DNA from 2 places in the Microbacterium gilvum genome. Region 1 is predicted to be linked to the other one. Evidence: predicted binding sites of a transcription regulator. Region 1 holds the regulator's gene; the other holds the start of a gene.
What was found. The regulator LexA, encoded in region 1, represses DNA repair genes until DNA is damaged. The targets are predictions, from matches to a motif close to TCGAACANNTGTTCGA.

Region 1 (9,709 bases):
CAACGCGCTCGCGGGCCTCGTCACGGCCGCCGCCCCGGAGATCAGCGACATGCACGCGCGGCCCATCCGCGACGGGCTGCGTTCGCTTCAGCTGCGCTTCCGCGAGCTGTCGCTCATCCCTGACGCGCCGGGGGCGGGCCCGGGCGAGAAGTACACCGGCCCCGTCATCTGAGGCATCCGGCCGTCCGAGCCGAGGACGGCCGCGTCAGCCGCGCTCGAGCGTGACCTGGAGAGAGTCCACGAGCACGGCGATGCGGTCGTCCGCCGCCCAGCGGCGCGCCAGCCGCTGCAGGACCGCGTCGAGCTCCCCGCGCTCGAGACCGTCGACGAGGCGGAGCCGGACGACGAGCTCCGGGCCCCGCAGGCGCGCCTCCGGATCGCCGGCCTCCACCGCGAGATCGAGCACGGCCAGCTCGCCGCGGATGCTCGTCTGCAGCGCGAGGAACACGTCCGGGCTCTCGGGCGAGGGCTCCCAGGCCTGGTCCTGCGCGATCGCCCAGACGGCGGGCCGGCGCACGACGAACTCCGTGGGGCTCGTCGGATCGAGGACGATGAGGTCGGTGTCCTCCCCCGCGGCCGCGAGCGCCGCGCGGGGGCCCGCCACGGGGATCGGCCGAGCAGCCGCGTCCCACGCCGAGAGGGTCTCGACGCAGCTGAAGAGCGGAAGCACCTTTCGGCCGTCCGGCGCCGAGACCGTCACGATCGACAGCTCCTGCGTCTTGTCGACGGCGAGCCCGTGCGCTCCGACGCCCTCGTCGCCCTTCTCCGCGACGAGCGGGACGAGCACGCGCGCGCCACGCAGCGCGTCGACGACCTCGCGCGCGGACGCGCGACCGGCGCGGAATCCCGTCAGCGCGTCCCACAGTGCGGGGTCGGCCGAGCCGTCGTCTCCCGCAGCGGGGTTGGGATGGAACCGGCGCCCCTCCCAGGGGACGCCGGCGGAATCGGAGAGGCCGTCAGTATCCGGCGACATCCAGCGCCTCGGCGAGCGTGAACGCGCCCGAGTAGAGGGCCTTGCCGACGATCGCTCCCTCGACGCCGAGCGGGACGAGGTCGCGCAGCGCGGCGATGTCGTCGAGGCTCGACACGCCGCCAGATGCGACCACCGGCTTCGGCGTGCGCGATGCCATCTCGCGCAGGAGCTCGATGTTCGGCCCGCGCAGCGTGCCGTCCTTCGTCACGTCGGTGACCACGTAGCGGCTGCAGCCGGCCTCCTCGAGGCGCTCGAGCACCTCCCAGAGGTCCCCGCCCTCCTGCGTCCATCCGCGGGCGGCGAGCGTCGTGCCGCGCACGTCGAGCCCGACCGCGACCGCGTCGCCGTAGCGCCCGATGACGGATGCCGTCCACTCGGGGTTCTCGAGCGCGGCCGTGCCGAGGTTGATCCGCTGCGCGCCGCTCTCGAGGGCGGCCTCGAGAGAGGCGTCGTCGCGGATGCCGCCCGAGAGCTCGACGTTCACGCCGCGCACGTGCTTGATGACCTTCCGCAGGATGCCCGCGTTCGACCCCCGGCCGAACGCCGCGTCCAGATCGACCAGGTGGATCCAGTCCGCACCCTGGCTCTTCCAGTTGTCGGCGGCCTCGAGCGGATCGCCGTAGCTCGTCTCGGAGCCGGCCTCGCCCTGCGTCAGCCGGACGGCCTTGCCGTCGGCGACGTCGACAGCGGGGAGGAGGGTCAGTGCGGGTGTGGACGCGAAATCGTTCATGGCTCCTCGTGCACGCGGGCCTTTCCCGCGGACGCACGAGTCAAGAGACTAGACCGCCCGCGGCCCCCGCTCCAACTCGGTGCTGTCACAGCACGGGAGCGAGGCCGTCCACCCAGTTGCGCAGCAGGCGGATGCCCGCCTCCCCCGACTTCTCGGGGTGGAACTGGGTGGCCGACAGCGGCCCGTTCTCGACGGCGGCGAGGAAGGGACCGCCGTGGTGCGCCCACGTCAGCACAGGCTGGGGGAACGGCGGCTGGACGTCGAGCTCCCACTGCTGCGCCGCATAGGAGTGCACGAAGTAGAAGCGCTCGCCCTCGAGCCCGCGGAAGAGCCGCGACCCGTCGCCCGCGTCCACCGTGTTCCAGCCCATGTGGGGGACGACGGGCGCATCGAGCTGCGCGACGGTCCCCGGCCACTCGCCGAGGCCCTCCGTCTCGACGCCGCGTTCGATGCCGCGCGCGAAGAGCACCTGCATGCCGACGCAGATGCCCAGGACGGGACGCCCGCCCGCGAGACGCCGCTCGATGAGCTCTCCGCCGCGGATGGCGTCGAGCTGCTCCATGACGGCCTGGAAGGCGCCCACTCCGGGGACGAGGAGGCCGTCGGCATCGAGCACCGTGGACCGGTCGCGGGTCAGGGACACGTCGGCGCCGGCGGCCTCCAGCGCCTTCACCGCCGAGTGCACGTTGCCGGAGCCGTAGTCGAGGACGGCGACCTTCGGACGCGCCGTCACAGCGCGCCCTTCGTCGACGGGATGCCGTCCACGAGCGGGTCGAGCGCCTTGGCCTGCCGGAACGCGCGCGCGAACGCCTTGTACTCGGCCTCGGCGATGTGGTGGGGATCGCGGCCGCCGAGGACGCGGACGTGCACGGTGAGGCCCGCGTTGAACGCGAGCGCCTCGAACGTGTGGCGCACGAGCGAGCCCGTGAAGTGGCCGCCGATGAGGTGCTGCTCGAACCCGGCAGGCTCCCCCGTGTGCACGAGGTACGGCCGGCCCGAGATGTCGACGACGGCCTGCGCGAGCGCCTCGTCGAGCGGGACGAGCGCGTCGCCGTATCGCGAGATGCCCGACTTGTCGCCGAGCGCCTCGCGGATCGCCTGCCCGAGCACGATCGCGGTGTCCTCGACGGTGTGGTGCGCGTCGATGTGGGTGTCGCCCGTCGCCGTGACGGAGAGGTCCGTGAGCGAGTGCTTCGCGAACGCCGTGAGCATGTGGTCGAAGAAGGGCACGCTCGTGTCGATGGTGCTCTTCCCCGTGCCGTCGAGGTCGAGCTCGAGCTCGATGGTCGACTCGCTCGTGGAACGGGTGCGGCGCGCGATTCGGGTCATGCATCGATTCTATCGGCGCGCCGTCGGCCCCATCCCGCGCTCAGCGGCCGATCTCGGCGAGCGCGTCGAGGAACGCGCTCGTCTCCTCCTCCGTGCCCGCCGTGACCCGAAGGTGACCGGGGATGCCGATGTCGCGGATGAGGATCCCGCGGTCGTAGAGCGCCTGCCACGTGCCGCGGACGTCGTCGACCCCGCCGAACAGGACGAAGTTCGACCAGGTCGGGTAGACCGTGTAGCCGAGCGCCTCGAGCGTGGCGGAGATGCGATCGCGCTGCACGACGATGTCGTCGACCATCGACAGCATGGTGTCGGAGTGGCGGAGTGCGGCCGACGCCGCGGCCTGTGTGAGCGCACTGAGGTGGTACGGCAGTCGCACGAGGCGGAGGGCGTCGACGAGCGCGGGATCGGCGGCGAGGTACCCCACTCGCGCGCCCGCGAACGCGAACGCCTTGCTCATGGTGCGCGACACCACGAGGCGTTCGCGCCCGGGGAGCAGCTGCAGCGCCGACGGCACGTCGCGCGGGGCGAACTCGCGGTACGCCTCGTCGACGATGACGATTCCGCGGGACGCCTCGTAGACCGCCTCCACGACGTCGTTCTCGAGCGGCGTCCCCGTGGGATTGTTCGGTGCGCACAGGAAGACGACGTCGGGCCCCGCGTCGGCGACCTGCTCGGCGGCGCTCTCGGGAGTGAGGGTGAAGCCAGCGCCGCGCTCACCCGCGACGAATGCCGAGCCCACGCCGCGGGTCAGCAGCGAGTACATCGAGTAGGTGGGGGCGAAGCCGAACGCCGTGCGACCCGGTCCGCCGAACGCCTGCAGGATGTGCTGCAGCACCTCGTTCGAGCCGTTCGCCGCCCAGATCTGCGCGGGCTCGATCCCGTGGCCGAGGTAGTCCGCGAAGCCCTCGCGGAGGGTCGTGAACTCGCGGTCTGGGTACCGGTTGACATCGCGGAGCGCGAGGGCCACCGAGTCGGCGATGTCGTCGGCGACGTCGTCGGGGATCGGGTGGGTGTTCTCGTTGACGTTGAGGGCGACGGGCAACGGCGCCTGGGGAGCGCCGTACGGCTGCTGTCCGCGGAGGTCGTCGCGCAGGGGGAGGTCGTCGAGGGTGGCGGTCACCCCATCCATGCTAGGGCGTGCGCACGGGGCTCAGTCCGCCGAGGCGTAGGCCGCGGGGATGGCGATCTCCGCGCCGGCGTCGACCCCGCCGCCGTCGAGGCGGTTGAGGCGGACGATCGCGTCGACCACGTCCCGCGGGTCGGCGTCGGGAGCGATCTCCTCCGCGATCCCCCACAGGGTGTCGCCCGCGAGGACCGTCACGGTCTCGAACCCGCCCGCAGGCACGCCGGCATCGCTGGATCCCAGCGCGCCGCCCCCGTTGAGCACACCGAGACCGATCGCCGTCACCACGGGCGCCGCCGCGAGCGCGGCGACGACGCGACGACCACGCGCCGTGAGGCGCAGTCGAGTACGGCGGACGGGGGCTGTGCGGATGGTGCTCATGTCGGTTCCTTCCTCGGGTCCGCTTCGAACCTGCATCTCGGCCGGGAGATGCAGGCCCGAAGCGATGTTCCGAATCTATCTTCGATGTGCCGGGCGTGTCAAGAGTTGTCTTCGAAGCCGTCGCCCGCTCCGTGCGCGACACGCTCGAACAAATCTCCTCGGATCCGTGTCGCATCCGATACCGTCTTCTCGACGGGATCACCACATCACGCACCACCGACATCCGCTCGGGGCAGCGAAGGAGCACGGACATGACGGATGCCCAGACGCGCGGCGAGAAGCCGCGGACGCGCAGGCGCAAGAACCTCAGCGAGAAGCAGCTGGCCATCCTCGAGGTCATCCAGCGGTCCATCCAGGTGAACGGCTACCCGCCGAGCATGCGCGAGATCGGAGACGCCGTCGGCCTGAAGTCGCTCTCGAGCGTGACTCACCAGCTCGGTCAGCTGGAGCTCAGCGGCTACCTGCGGCGCGACCCGGGGAAGACCCGCGCCATGGAGGTGCTCATCGACCTTCCCGGCTCCGCCGCGGAGAACCCCGCCGACTCCGCCCCCTCCGTCGGCGACGCCGCTCTCGTACCGCTCGTCGGCCGCATCGCCGCAGGCGTGCCGATCACGGCCGAGCAGCATGTGGAGGAGATCTTCCCGCTGCCCCGCCAGCTCGTCGGCAAGGGCGACCTGTTCATGCTCAAGGTCACGGGCGAGTCGATGATCGACGCGGCCATCTGCGACGGCGACTGGGTCGTCGTGCGATCGCAGGGGACGGCCGACAACGGCGACATCGTCGCGGCCATGGTGGACGGCGAGGCGACCGTGAAGACCTTCCGCCAGCGCGACGGGCACACCTGGCTGCTGCCGCGCAACTCCGCGTTCGAGCCCATCCTCGGCGACGAGGCCGTCGTGCTCGGCAAGGTCGTCGCCATCCTGCGCGCGGTCTGATCCCGCGGTCCCGCATCCCGCCCGCCCGGCGGCCGCGGCGCCGGATAGCGTGGACGGCATGACGCAGACGCTCCCCTACGGCTCCTGGCCCTCGCCCCTCGCCGCGTCGGACATCGCGGTGTCGGCGCCCCGCCTGTCGGGCGCGCGCTTCGCCGACGACGACATCTGGTGGGCGGAGGGCGTGCCCTCCGAGCGCGGACGCACGGCCGTGCGCCGCGCATCGGACGGCGGGATGGTGCTCCCCTCCCCGTGGAGCGCACGGTCGCGCGTGCACGAGTACGGCGGCGGCGCATGGCTGCCCGGTCCGGACGGGACGCTCCTGTTCGTCGAGCAGTCGGATCAGCGCGTGTACTCCCTCGCGGCCGGCGGCCTGCCCGTCGCGCTCACCCCCGCGGACGAGCACGCGGCGTACGGCGACCTCGTGCTCGCCACGGGGCGGCTGTGGGCCGTCCGCGAGCGCCAGGACGGGCGGCGGGTGACGCGCGACATCGTGACGGTGCCGCTCGACGGCTCAGCGGCGCGGAGGCCCGACCGGATCGTCAGCGTCGTCGCCGGGAGCGACTTCCTCGCCTTCCCCTCCCCGCGCGCCGGCCGCCTCGCCTGGATCGCGTGGGACCATCCCGACATGCCGTGGGACGCCGCGGAGCTGCGCATCGGCGACCTCGGCGCCGACGGCCGGATCTCGCAGTGGCGAACGCTCGCGGGAGGGCGCGTCGACGGCACGGAGGTCTCCGCGCTCCAGCCGGAGTGGATCTCCGACGACACGCTCCTGTTCTCCGCCGACCCGCCCATCCGCCCCGGCGGCGCCGCCCGCTGGAACCTGCACCGCGCCCGTCTGGATGCGCGGGGCGACGAGGTCGCCGTCGTCCGCACGGTCGACGCCGACACGGGCGGACCGCTCTGGAACCTCGGGACGCGCTGGTACTCCCCGCTGGCCGACGGACGCATCCTCGCCGTCGAGACGGACGGGCGCGACCGACTCGTCCTCATCGACGGCGGAACGGTGACCGACCTGGACACCGTGCTGGGAGAGATGCACGTCGAGGACGTCCGCGGCACCCGCGCCCTGCTGACGGGCGCGGGTCCGCGCACACCCGGCGGGATCTGGCTGCTCGATCTCGCCCTCGGGACCCTGACGGCGCTGCGGGGCGGAGTGTCCTCCCTCGACCCGGAGTGGCTGCCTGAGGCCAGGGCGGTCGCCTTCGACGGCCCGTCCGGCGAGGTGCACGCCTTCCACTATCCGCCCACGAGCCCCGTCGCCGAGGGCCGGGACGGCGAGCTGCCGCCCTGTCTCGTACTCGTCCACGGCGGGCCGACCGCCCACGTGGCGGGATCGCTCTCCCTTGCCATCACGTACTTCACGAGCCGCGGCATCGCCGTCCTCGACGTGAACTACGGCGGCTCCACGGGCTACGGGCGCGCCTACCGTGAGCGGCTCCGCGGCGAATGGGGCGTCGTCGACGTCGCCGACGTCGCCGCCGCGGCGCGCGGGCTCGCGGCGGAGGGGCTCGCGGACGCCGCGCGGCTCGCCGTCCGCGGCGGGTCGGCGGGGGGCTGGACCGTCCTGTGCGCCCTCGCCGGAACCGACGTGTTCGCGGCCGGCATCAGCCGCTATGGCGTCGCCGACCTGCGCCTGCTCGTGGCGGAGACCCACGATTTCGAGGCCAGGTACATCGACGGCCTCGTCGGCCCGCTGCCGGGCGCCGAGCAGCTCTACGTCGACCGGTCGCCGCTGTCGCACCCCGAGCGGCTGCGCACGCCGCTGCTCATCCTCCAGGGCGCCGACGACCCCGTGGTCCCGCCGTCGCAGTCCGAGGCGCTCCGCGACGCGCTCTCCGAGGGCGGTGTGCCGCACGCGTACCTGCTCTTCCCCGGGGAGTCCCACGGGTTCCGCGGCGCGGACGCGATCGTGCGCGCGTTCGAGGCGGAGGCGGCCTTCCTCGGCGCCGTGCTGGGATTCGACACGCCGGGGGTGCCTCCGCTGCCCCTCTCGGGGATGTCGGAGCCTCCGGCTATCGTCTGACCAGATGGAACTGACCGGCCTCGTCCTCGCCGCGGTCGGCGCCTCCGATCTGGGGCGCCGGCTCGTCGCACCGCGCGCGGCGCGCGCGGTGTCCGTGGCCGCCGTCCTCCTCCTCTGCGCGCTCGCGGGAGCGGCGCTCGGCGCGGATCCGGCCTCATCGGCCGTGCTGGCGGTCGTCCCCGCCGCGTGCGCCATCGGATGGCTCGGCACGGTGCGTCCGGACCGCGCACCGCTCGGCTTCGCGCCCGTCGTGGTGCTCGCCGCCGTCGCGGCCGCCGGTCTCGCCTTCCCTCCGGGCACCGTGCCCGCCTCCATCGGATCCGCGGGCACGCCGGTCGGGCTCGTCGTCCTCGTCGCAGGCGGGGCGCTCTTCCTCCTCGAGTCGGCCAACCTCGTCGTGCGCGCGGCGCTCCGCAGCGAGGACGTCCCCGCCGACGACGAGCCCTCTCCGCCGCGGCGCCTGTTCGCCCGTTCCGACCGCGCTGCCGTGGACGCCCCAGACCCGCGCACGACGCACACCCTGCGCGGCGGGCGCATCATCGGGCCGCTCGAGCGCATCGTGCTGGCGGGGCTCGTGCTCGCGCAGGCCTACCCCGTCGTGGCGGCCCTCATCGCCGCCAAGGGGATCGTCCGCTTCCCGGAGATCTCCCGGGACCGCGATCGGGGCACGCAGGCGGAGTACTTCCTCGTCGGCAGCATGGTCAGCTGGGTGCAGGCCCTCGCCGTCGCGGCGCTGGTATGGCTCGGCGCCCGTTGAGGGGTCAGACCGCGTAGGGCGCGAGGTCCGCGGCGAGCCGCGGCGACACCCGCACGTGCACGCGCGTGCCGCCCTCCTCATGATCCTGCGAGAGGAAGATCCCCGTCTCATGGATGGCCGACAGCAGATCGCCGCGTCCGTACGGCACGAGGGCGCGCACCTCGACGGCGGGAAGCGGCAGCGCCGCCTCCACCACGGCGCGGAGCTCGGCGATCCCCTCCCCCGTGCGGGAGGAGACGAACACCGCGTCCGGCTCGAGACCGCGCAGCACGAGGCGCGCGTCGTCGTCGATGAGATCGGACTTGTTGAAGACCACGATCTCCCGGATGTCGCGGGCCCCGACATCCGCCATGACGTCGCGGACCGTCGCCAGCTGCCCGGCGGGATCGGGATGGTGGCCGTCGACGACGTGCACGATGACATCGGCGTCGGCGACCTCCTCGAGCGTCGATCGGAACGCCTCGACGAGCTGATGCGGGAGGTTGCGGACGAAGCCGACGGTGTCGGCGAGCGTGAAGACGCGGCCATCGGCGGTCTCGGTGCGGCGCACGGTCGCATCGAGCGTCGCGAACAGCGCGTTCTCGACGAGCACGCCCGCGCTCGTCAGCCGGTTGAGCAGCGACGACTTGCCTGCGTTGGTGTAGCCCGCGATGGCGACCGACGGCACCGTGTTGCGCTTGCGCTCTGAGCGCTTGGCGTCGCGCGCGGGGGCGAACTCCCGGATCTGCTTGCGCAGCTGCGCCATCCGCGTGCGGATGCGACGGCGGTCGAGCTCGATCTTCGTCTCTCCGGGTCCGCGCGAGCCCATGCCCGCGCCCCCCGCGCCGACCTGGCCGCCCGCCTGGCGGCTCATCGACTCGCCCCATCCGCGCAGGCGCGGCAGCAGGTACTCGAGCTGCGCGAGCTCGACCTGCGCCTTGCCCTCGCGCGTCTTGGCATGCTGGGCGAAGATGTCGAGGATCACGGCCGTGCGGTCGATGACCTTGACCTTGATGACGTCCTCCAGCGCGCGGCGCTGGCTGGGGGCCAGCTCGGTGTCGGCGATCACGGTGTCGGCGCCCACGGCCGCGACGATGTCCTTGAGCTCGTCGGCCTTGCCGCGCCCGATATACGTCGCGGGGTCGGGGTGCGGCCTGCGCTGCAGCACGCCGTCGAGGACCGTCGAGCCCGCGGTCTCCGCCAGCGCGGACAGCTCGCGGAGCGAGTTCTCGGCGTCGGCGAGCGACCCCTGCGCGTACACGCCAACGAGCACGACGTTCTCGAGGCGCAGCTGGCGGTACTCGACCTCCGTGACGTCCTCGAGCTCCGTCGAGAGCCCCGCGACGCGGCGCAGCGCGTGCCGGGCCTCGAGATCCCACTGCTCGCCGTCGGTCGTCGACCCGTCGGCCGTCGACTCCGCCTGGAGCGCCTGCGCGGCTCCGAAGATGCGGACGCCCGAGCGCGACTCCGCGCGGGAGA
Region 2 (9,709 bases), on a different contig from region 1:
TGGTACAAGTCGACCGAGGTGAAGCGCTGCCTGACGGGGGTCGAGACGGCGGAGAGCCCGCTCATCGCGGTCGCGGCGACCGAGCCGGATCCGGCGACCGAGCCGACGGCGACGCCAGAGCCGACGGCGACGCCAGAGCCGACGGCGACGCCAGAGCCGACGACGGAGCCGACAGCCCGGCCGACGCAGACGCCCGGTGCCGGCGCGCCGCTCGCCGCGACCGGCGCGGCCGCCGACTCCTGGGGAGGGGCAGGTGCGACCGCCGCGCTGGGGAGCGCGGTGCTGGGCGGCGCGCTGCTCGTGTCCGCCCTCATCCGCCGTCGCGCCGCGCGCGTGCGATCGCCGCGTCCGTGACGCGGGCGTCCTCCGCCGTGCGCGGAGGGGGATGATGTCGTCATGGGAGTGTTCGCGGAGCGCGATGACGAGGAGCAGCACGCGTGGGCGGCGCTGCCGTCCGAGCCGGTCGAGCCCGAGCCTCCTTCACGACGGCTCGACGCGCTCCCGTCGCCCGATCCGGCGGCGGTGGACGCCGCCGGGTCCGGCACGGCGTCGTACTCGATCGTCTTCCCCGTGACGCCGCCGCCTCCCGCGGCAGCGGACGCCGCTGCCGGCGCACCGGGGCCGGACGACGATCCGGCCGGGCCCGATGTCGGCGCGCCCTCCTAGGCTGGAGGGCATGCAGACGACACGGAGCGTGCGGCCGTTCGAGGTCATCAGCGAGTACGAGCCGAGCGGCGACCAGCCGAAGGCCATCGCCGAGCTCGCGGCGCGCATCAACGCGGGCGAGACCGACGTCGTCCTCCTCGGCGCCACGGGGACGGGCAAGTCGGCCACGACCGCGTGGCTCGTCGAGCAGGTGCAGCGGCCGACCCTCGTGCTCGCCCACAACAAGACGCTCGCGGCGCAGCTCGCCAACGAGTTCCGCGACCTGCTGCCGAACAACGCCGTCGAGTACTTCGTGTCGTACTACGACTACTACCAGCCGGAGGCGTACGTCCCGCAGACCGACACCTTCATCGAGAAGGACTCGTCGATCAACGCCGAGGTGGAGCGGCTGCGCCACTCCACGACGAACGCCCTCCTCAGCCGACGCGACGTGGTCGTGGTGAGCACGGTGTCGTGCATCTACGGTCTCGGCTCGCCCGAGGAGTACCTGCGTGCGCTCGTGGCGCTGCAGGTGGGCGAACGGTACGACCGCGACGCCATCATCCGCCAGTTCGTCGCGATGCAGTACAACCGCAACGACGTCGACTTCTCGCGCGGCAACTTCCGGGTGCGCGGCGACACGATCGAGATCATCCCCGTGTACGAGGAGTACGCCATCCGGATCGAGCTCTTCGGCGACGAGATCGAGGGGCTCTACCGGCTCCATCCGCTCACGGGCGATGTGCTGGAGAGGCTGGACGCCGTCGCGATCTTCCCCGCCACGCACTACGCGGCGGGCACCGACACGGTCCAGCGCGCCATCAAGACGATCGAGGAGGAGCTCGCCGAGCGGCTGCAGGAGCTCGAACGGCAGGGCAAGCTCCTCGAGGCGCAGCGGCTGCGGATGCGCACGACGTTCGACCTCGAGATGCTGCAGCAGCTCGGCTTCTGCTCGGGCATCGAGAACTACTCGCGCCATCTCGACGGCAGGGAGGGGGGCGAGCCCCCTCACACGCTGCTCGACTTCTTCCCCGACGACTTCCTCCTCGTCATCGACGAGTCCCACGTCACCGTGCCGCAGATCGGCGCGATGTACGAGGGCGACGCATCGCGCAAGCGCACGCTCGTCGAGCACGGCTTCCGGCTCCCGAGCGCCATGGACAACCGGCCCCTGCGGTGGGACGAGTTCAAGAACCGCATCGGCCAGACGGTCTACCTCTCCGCGACGCCGGGGCGCTACGAGATGGGAATCGCCGACGGCGTCGTGGAGCAGATCATCCGACCCACGGGCCTGGTCGACCCCGAGATCGTCGTCAAGCCCTCGAAGGGGCAGATCGACGACCTGCTCGAGGAGATCCGCGTGCGCGTGGAGAAGGACGAGCGCGTGCTCGTCACGACGCTCACGAAGAAGATGGCGGAGGAGCTCACCGACTTCCTCGGCGAGCACGGCGTGCGCGTGCGCTACCTGCATTCCGACGTCGACACGCTGCGCCGCGTCGAGCTGCTCACCGAGCTGCGGCAGGGCGTCTACGACGTGCTCGTCGGCATCAACCTCCTGCGCGAGGGACTCGACCTCCCCGAGGTGTCGCTCGTGTCCATCCTCGACGCCGACAAGGAGGGGTTCCTGCGCTCGGGGACGTCGCTGATCCAGACGATCGGCCGAGCCGCCCGCAACGTATCGGGCCAGGTGCACATGTACGCCGACAACATGACCGACTCGATGCGGAAGGCCATCGAGGAGACCGAGCGGCGTCGGGAGATCCAGACGGCGTACAACCGCGAGCACGGCATCGACCCGCAGCCCCTGCGCAAGCGCATCGCCGACATCACCGACTCGCTCGCGCGCGAGGAGGCCGACACGGCCGACCTGCTCTCGAAGCGCGATTCCGCGCGGACGAAGTCGGGCAGGGGCAAGAGCCCCACCCCGCGCCTGCGGGAGGGCATCGCGGCCGAAGGGGCGAACCAGCTCGAGGAGACGATCGCCGACCTCACGGGGCAGATGCTGACGGCTGCGGAGGAGCTGAAGTTCGAACTCGCCGCGCGCCTGCGCGACGAGGTGCAGGACCTCAAGCGGGAGCTGCGGCAGATGGAGAAGGCCGGACACGCGTGAGACCGCACGCGAGGTCGACGCGTGCGATCCGCGCGGGCAGCTCGGGGTGCGCGGATCTTCGAATCCCCTGAGTGGATACGTCGAACAAACGTCCAGATGTCCGTGGGAGTCCGTAGGATTGTCGGGTGCCCATCACCCCTGTCGCCTCGTCCGGCAAGATCAGCGTCCGCGGCGCCCGCGTCCACAACCTCAAGAACGTCGACCTCGACATCCCGCGCGACGCCCTCGTCGTGTTCACGGGGCTGTCCGGCTCGGGCAAGTCGAGCCTGGCGTTCGACACGATCTTCGCGGAGGGGCAGCGCCGGTACGTCGAATCGCTGAGCGCGTATGCGCGCCAGTTCCTGGGACAGGTCGACCGGCCGGACGTCGATCTCATCGAGGGGCTCAGCCCCGCGGTCTCGATCGACCAGAAGTCGACGAACCGCAACCCGCGCTCGACGGTCGGCACCATCACCGAGATCTACGACTACCTCCGCCTGCTGTGGGCGCGCATCGGCGTGCCGCACTGCCCGCAGTGCGGAGAGCGCATCCAGCGGCAGACGGTGCAGCAGATCGCCGACCAGCTGATGACGCTGCCCGAGGGCACGCGGTATCAGGTCGTCGCCCCCGTCGTGACGCAGAAGAAGGGCGAGTTCGTCGACCTCTTCAAGGAGCTCGCGGCGAAGGGGTACGCGCGCGCCGTCGTCGACGGCGAGCTCGTGCAACTGGCCGAGCCGCCCGTGCTCAAGAAGTCCTACAAGCACGACATCGCCGTCGTGGTCGACCGTCTCGTCGCGCGCGACGACATCCTCGGCCGCGTCACCGACTCCGTCGAGACCGCGCTCGGGCTGGCGGGCGGCGTGCTGCAGGTCAACTTCGTGGACGAGGAGGGCGACGACGCCTGGCAGTCGTTCTCGGAGAAGCTCGCCTGCCCGAACGGGCACCCGCTGCAGCTCACCGAGATCGAGCCCCGCACGTTCTCGTTCAACGCGCCGTTCGGCGCGTGCCCCGCCTGCTCGGGGCTCGGCACGCGCATGTCGGTCGACGTCGAGCTGATGCTGGCCGACGAGGAGCTCTCCATCCGCGAGGGCGTGATCGTCCCGTGGACGACCCAGGGCAAGGGGCTCTTCCAGTACTACGAGCGCCTCCTCGAAGGGCTCTCGGAGGAGCTCGCGTTCTCGCTCGACACCCCCTGGCGCGCGCTGCCGCAGATCGTGCGCGATTCCGTGCTGCACGGTCAGGACTACAAGGTCAACGTGCGCTTCAAGAACCGCTGGGGCCGCGAGGTGCGCTATGCGAGCGGGTTCGAGGGTGTCGTGCCGTACATCGAGCGCCAGTACGCGCAGGCCGAGACCGACACGACGCGCGCCCGCTGGGCGGAGTACCTCCGCGAGGTGCCGTGCCCGGTCTGCGACGGCGCGCGCCTCAAGCCCGAGGTGCTCGCGGTGAAGGTCGACGGACGCTCGATCGCGGAGACCGCGGACCTCAGCCTCGAGGACGCCCTCGCCATGATGGACGGCGTCGTGCTCACCGACCGCGAGAAGCAGATCGCGGCGCAGATCCTGCGCGAGATCCGCGTGCGGCTCGAGTTCCTCATCCAGGTCGGGCTCAACTACCTCACGCTCAGTCGCGCCGCCGGCTCGCTCTCGGGCGGCGAGGCGCAGCGCATCCGCCTCGCCACGCAGATCGGAACGGGTCTGACGGGCGTGCTCTACGTGCTCGACGAGCCGTCGATCGGCCTGCACCAGCGCGACAACCGCCGGCTGATCGAGACCCTCGTCACGCTCCGCGACCTCGGCAACACGCTCGTCGTCGTCGAGCACGACGAGGAGACCATCGAGGCCTCCGACTGGGTCGTCGACATCGGGCCGCGTGCCGGCATCGAGGGCGGGGAGGTCATCCACTCCGGGCCGTTCGAGGCGCTCGTCGGCGACGAGCGCTCGCTCACGGGCGACTACCTCTCGGGTCGTCGCGAGATCGCCGTGCCGAAGAAGCGGCGGAAGATCGACCGCAAGCGCACGCTCGGCGTCGTCGGCGCCCGCGCGAACAACCTGAAGAACGTCACCGCCGAGTTCCCGCTCGGCGTGCTCACGGCCGTCACGGGCGTGAGCGGCTCTGGCAAGTCGACGCTCGTGAACGACATCCTGTACGAGGTGCTCGCGCAGCGCCTCAACGGAGCGCGCACCGTCCCGGGCAAGCACACCCGCGTCACGGGGCTCGAGCACCTCGACAAGGTCGTGCATGTCGACCAGGCCCCGATCGGCCGGACGCCGCGATCGAACCCCGCCACCTACACGGGCGTGTTCGACCGCATCCGCAACCTGTTCGCGGAGACGCCGGAGGCGAAGGTCCGCGGCTACAAGGCGGGGCGCTTCAGCTTCAACGTCAAGGGCGGGCGCTGCGAGGCGTGCTCGGGCGACGGCACGCTGAAGATCGAGATGAACTTCCTCCCCGACGTGTACGTCGACTGCGAGGTCTGCCACGGCAAGCGGTACAACCGCGACACCCTGCAGGTGCACTACAAGGGCAAGAACATCGCCGAGGTGCTCGAGATGTCGATCGCGGAGGCGGAGCGCTTCTTCGAGCCGATCCAGGCCATCCACCGCTACATGAAGACGCTCGTCGACGTCGGCCTCGGCTACGTCCGCCTGGGGCAGGCGGCCACGACGCTGTCGGGCGGCGAGGCGCAGCGCGTCAAGCTCGCGACCGAGCTGCAGAAGCGCAGCAACGGCCGATCGGTCTACGTGCTCGACGAGCCGACCACCGGCCTCCACTTCGAGGACGTGCGCAAGCTCCTCGAGGTGCTCAACGGACTCGTCGACAAGGGCAACAGCGTCATCGTCATCGAGCACAACCTCGACGTCGTGAAGTCGGCGGACTGGATCGTCGACCTCGGACCCGAGGGCGGGTCCGGAGGGGGCACGATCGTCGCCACCGGCACGCCCGAGCAGGTGGCGCGCACGGACGGCAGCCACACCGGCGCGTTCCTCGCCGAGGCGCTCGGGATGGCCGAACGGCAGCGCAAGGCCGGCTGACGTGGCAGACCAGCTGCCCTACAAGCCGCGTGCCGGCGAGATCCCGACCAACCCCGGGGTCTACCGGTTCCGGGATGCGGGCGGGCGCGTCCTCTACGTCGGCAAGGCGAAGAACCTGCGCCAGCGGCTGTCGAACTACTTCGCGCCGCTCCACACGCTCCACGAGCGCACCCGTCGGATGGTCACGACCGCCTCCTCCGTGGAGTGGACGGTCGTGCCCACCGACGTCGACTCGCTCCAGCTCGAGTACCAGTGGATCAAGGAGTTCGACCCGCCGTTCAACGTCCGGTACAAGGACGACAAGTCCTACCCGTTCCTCGCCGTCACGCTGGGCGACGAGGCGCCGCGGGTCATGGTGACGCGCAACCGGCGCATCGCGGGAGCGAAGTACTTCGGGCCCTACCCCAAGATCTGGGCCGTGCGCGACACGATCGACCTCATGATCAAGGTGTTCCCCATCCGCACCTGCAGCGACGCGTCGTACAAGCGCGCGATGCAGACCGGCCGGCCCTGCTTCCCCGGCCAGATCGGCAAGTGCGGGGGGCCCTGCTCCCACAGGGTGACGGTCGCGGAGCATCGCGCGGTCGTCGACGACTTCATCGCCTTCATGAACGGCGGGGACGAGCGCTTCACGCGCGAGCTCACCGCGCGCATGAAGGAGGCGGCGGCGGCGATGGACTACGAGCAGGCCGCGGTCTACCGCGACAAGCTGGCGTCGATTGACGCGGTGCTGAACAAGAGCGCGCTCGTCCTGTCGGACGACGCCGAGGCCGACCTGTTCGGCATCGCCGAGGACGAGCTCTCCGCCGCCGTCCACCACTTCGTGATCCGCGGTGGACGCGTGCGCGGCGTGCACTCCACGACGATCGACAAGGAGCTCGACATCTCGGGCCCCGAGCTCGTCGACCAGATCCTCCAGCGCGTCTACGGCGACGCGGCGCCCGCCGACGTGCCCCGCCGTGTGCTCGTCCCCGTCCTCCCGCCCGACGTCGCGGAGCTCGAGGAGTGGCTGGCGGCCAAGCGCGGCCGGCGGGTGGAGATCGCCGTGGCACAGCGGGGGCAGCGCGCCGAGCTGCTGCGCAACGCCACGCTCAACGCCCAGCAGGCGCTGCTGCGCCACAAGACGCGCCGTACGAGCGACTACGCCTCCCGGACCGAAGCGCTCGCCGACCTGCAGGAGGCGCTCGGGATGACCGAGGCTCCGCTGCGGATCGAGTGCTTCGACATCTCGCATCTGCAGGGCACGAACGTCGTGGCGTCGATGGTCGTCTTCGAGGACGGCCTGCCGCGCAAGGATCAGTACCGCTCCTTCTCCATCGCGGAGACGACCGACGACACCGACTCGATGCACCAGGTCCTCACGCGCCGGCTCGCCCACCTCGACCGCCCGGAGGAGGCGGAGCCCGACGCCGCGGAGCTCGCCACGAGCGACGAGGGCGAGGTCGTCACGGGTCCTGCACGACGACGGCGCTTCGCCTACCCGCCGCAGCTCCTCATCGTCGACGGCGGCCAGCCGCAGGTGGCCGCCGCCGCACGGGCGCTCGAGGAGAGCGGGCACACCGAGATCGCGCTGTGCGGGATCGCCAAGCGCCTCGAGGAGCTTTGGCTGCCGGGGGAGGACTACCCCGTCATCCTTCCGCGGACGTCGGAGGCGCTGTATCTCGTGCAGCGCCTGCGCGACGAGGCGCACCGGTTCGCGATCACCCACCAGCGCAAGCGCCGCAAGCGCGACATCCGCACGGTGCTGAGCGAGGTGCCCGGCCTCGGAGACGCCCGCATCCGCGCCCTCCTGCGCCACTTCGGGTCGGTCGCCGCCCTGCGCGAGGGGACGATCGCGCAGATCGAGGAGCTCCCGGGGATCGGTCCCAAGCTCGCGGCGACCGTCTTCGAGCACCTGCATCGCGACGACGGGGCGGAGGGCGGCGCCACCGCGCAGCCGGAAGATCGGTAGGCTGACCGCGATGGCTGACACGGCGGGCGAGTTCCTCATCGTCACGGGCATGAGCGGCGCCGGCCGCTCGACGGTCGCCAACGCCCTCGAGGATCTCGACTGGTACGTCGTCGACAACCTCCCGCCGCAGATGCTGCGTCCTCTCCTGGACCTGTCGGGACGTCTCGGTGAGCAGCTGCCGCGCGTCGCCGCCGTGGTCGACGTGCGCGGACGCGACCTCTTCGCGGAGCTCCCCGCGGCGGCGCAGGCCGTGCGCGAGCGCAGCGACCTCCGGGTCATCTTCCTCGACGCCTCCGACGAGGTGCTCGTGCGCCGGTTCGAGGCGGTGCGGCGCCCGCATCCCCTGCAGGGCGACGGCACGCTCCTCGACGGCATCCGACGCGAGCGGGAGGTGCTCGCGGCCGTGCGCGAGAACGCCGACGTGATCATCGACACGTCGCGCTACAACATCCACCAGCTCGCGAACCACGTCACCGACCTGCTCCAGGACGACGGCGCGCCGCGCCACCGCGTCACGGTCCTGAGCTTCGGCTTCAAGTACGGTCTCCCGCCCGATGCCGACCTCGTGGCCGACATGCGCTTCCTGCCGAACCCGTTCTGGGTCGACGAGCTGCGCGATCTCACGGGGCAGGACGCCGCCGTCGCCGCGTATGTGCGCGGCCAGGAGGGCGCGGAGGAGTTCCTGGACGGCTATGCCTCCGCGCTCGCTCCCGTGCTCGCGGGCTACCAGCGCGAGAACAAGAGCCACTCGACGGTGGCGGTCGGCTGCACGGGCGGGAAGCACCGGTCGGTGGCCATGGCGCATGCCCTCGCGGAGCGCCTCGCCGACCTCCCCGGCGTCGCCGTCCGGGTTCGGCACCGCGACCTCGGGCGCGAGTGACGATCCCCTCATAACGTCGTCGGCTGGGAGTTCGCACCCGGTCGTCCGCAGACCTCGGTCGGTAAGATCGATCCTTGCGCCAAAATAGGCGAATCACCGTCTTCGAGAGTGGGGAAATCCGTGTCACTGACCGCCGATGTCAAGGCAGAGCTGATCACCGTCCGGGACCCGCGTCCCTCGGTTCGGATCGCTGAGACGACGGCCCTGCTGCGGTTCTCGGGCGGTCTGCACTCGATCGCCGGGCGCGTCGCCGTCGAGGCCGAGGTCGACTCGCCGCATCTCGCGCGGCGCGTCGCGCGCGACATCGCCGAGATCTACGGCGTGCGGCCCGAGATCGCCCACGTGCAGGGCTCCGGCTCCCAGGGCGGCGACCACTTCGCCGTGCGCGTCGTCGACGGCGGCGAGACGCTCGCCCGCCAGACCGGTCTCCTCGATCAGCGTCGTCGGCCGGTGCGCGGCCTCCCCAACCGGCTCACGACCGGCACGCGCGACGACCTCGCCGCCATCTGGCGCGGGGCGTTCCTCGGCGCGGGGAGCCTGTCCGAGCCCGGCCGGTCCGCGTCGCTCGAGATCGCCTGCCCCACGGGCGAGGCGGGGATGGCCATCGTCGGCGCTGCAGGGCGCATCGGCATCTCGGCGAAGTCGCGGGAGGTGCGCGGCGTCCCCCGCGTCGTCATCCGCGAGGCCGAGGGCATCCGCGCCATGCTGCACGCGATCGGGGCCGTGGACGTCGCTGCGGAGTGGGACCAGATGCGCCAGCGCCGCGAGGTGCGCGCCGGCGTCAACCGGCTCGTGAACTTCGACGACGCGAACCTGCGCCGCTCCGCCCAGGCGGCCGTCGCCGCGTGCGCGCGGGTCGAGCGCGCGCTCGAGATCCTCGGCGAGGATGTGCCCGACCACCTCAAGCAGGCCGGCGATCTCCGCCTCGCGCACCGCGACGCGAGCCTCGACGAGCTCGGCCACCACGCGGACCCGCCGCTCACGAAGGACGCCGTCGCCGGTCGCATTCGCCGCCTCCTCGCGATGGCCGACAAGCGAGCGGAGCAGGACGGCGTCCCCGGCACGGCGGCCGCCGTGCCCGTGGGCGCGGAGTAGTCCGACACACCGGA

Region 2: the regulator LexA is predicted to act here: its motif matches at 2,836-2,851, upstream of uvrA (excinuclease ABC subunit UvrA).

What each region holds. Positions count from the first base shown of each region.
Region 1 covers NZ_BAABKO010000004.1:391,352-401,060, reverse strand. Annotated here, with positions in the region: gene ABD998_RS13045 (DUF1844 domain-containing protein) at 1-172, shown strand, start outside; gene ABD998_RS13040 (SseB family protein) at 206-973, opposite strand; gene priA (bifunctional 1-(5-phosphoribosyl)-5-((5-phosphoribosylamino)methylideneamino)imidazole-4-carboxamide isomerase/phosphoribosylanthranilate isomerase PriA) at 957-1,703, opposite strand; gene hisH (imidazole glycerol phosphate synthase subunit HisH) at 1,789-2,436, opposite strand; gene hisB (imidazoleglycerol-phosphate dehydratase HisB) at 2,433-3,032, opposite strand; gene ABD998_RS13020 (histidinol-phosphate transaminase) at 3,073-4,152, opposite strand; gene ABD998_RS13015 (LysM peptidoglycan-binding domain-containing protein) at 4,183-4,536, opposite strand; gene lexA (transcriptional repressor LexA) at 4,788-5,471, shown strand; gene ABD998_RS13005 (S9 family peptidase) at 5,530-7,494, shown strand; gene ABD998_RS13000 (hypothetical protein) at 7,499-8,251, shown strand; gene hflX (GTPase HflX) at 8,256-9,709, opposite strand, start outside.
Region 2 covers NZ_BAABKO010000001.1:208,845-218,553, forward strand. Annotated here, with positions in the region: gene ABD998_RS01090 (histidine phosphatase family protein) at 1-354, shown strand, start outside; gene ABD998_RS01095 (hypothetical protein) at 397-666, shown strand; gene uvrB (excinuclease ABC subunit UvrB) at 677-2,755, shown strand; gene uvrA (excinuclease ABC subunit UvrA) at 2,881-5,769, shown strand; gene uvrC (excinuclease ABC subunit UvrC) at 5,771-7,720, shown strand; gene rapZ (RNase adapter RapZ) at 7,731-8,600, shown strand; gene whiA (DNA-binding protein WhiA) at 8,721-9,695, shown strand.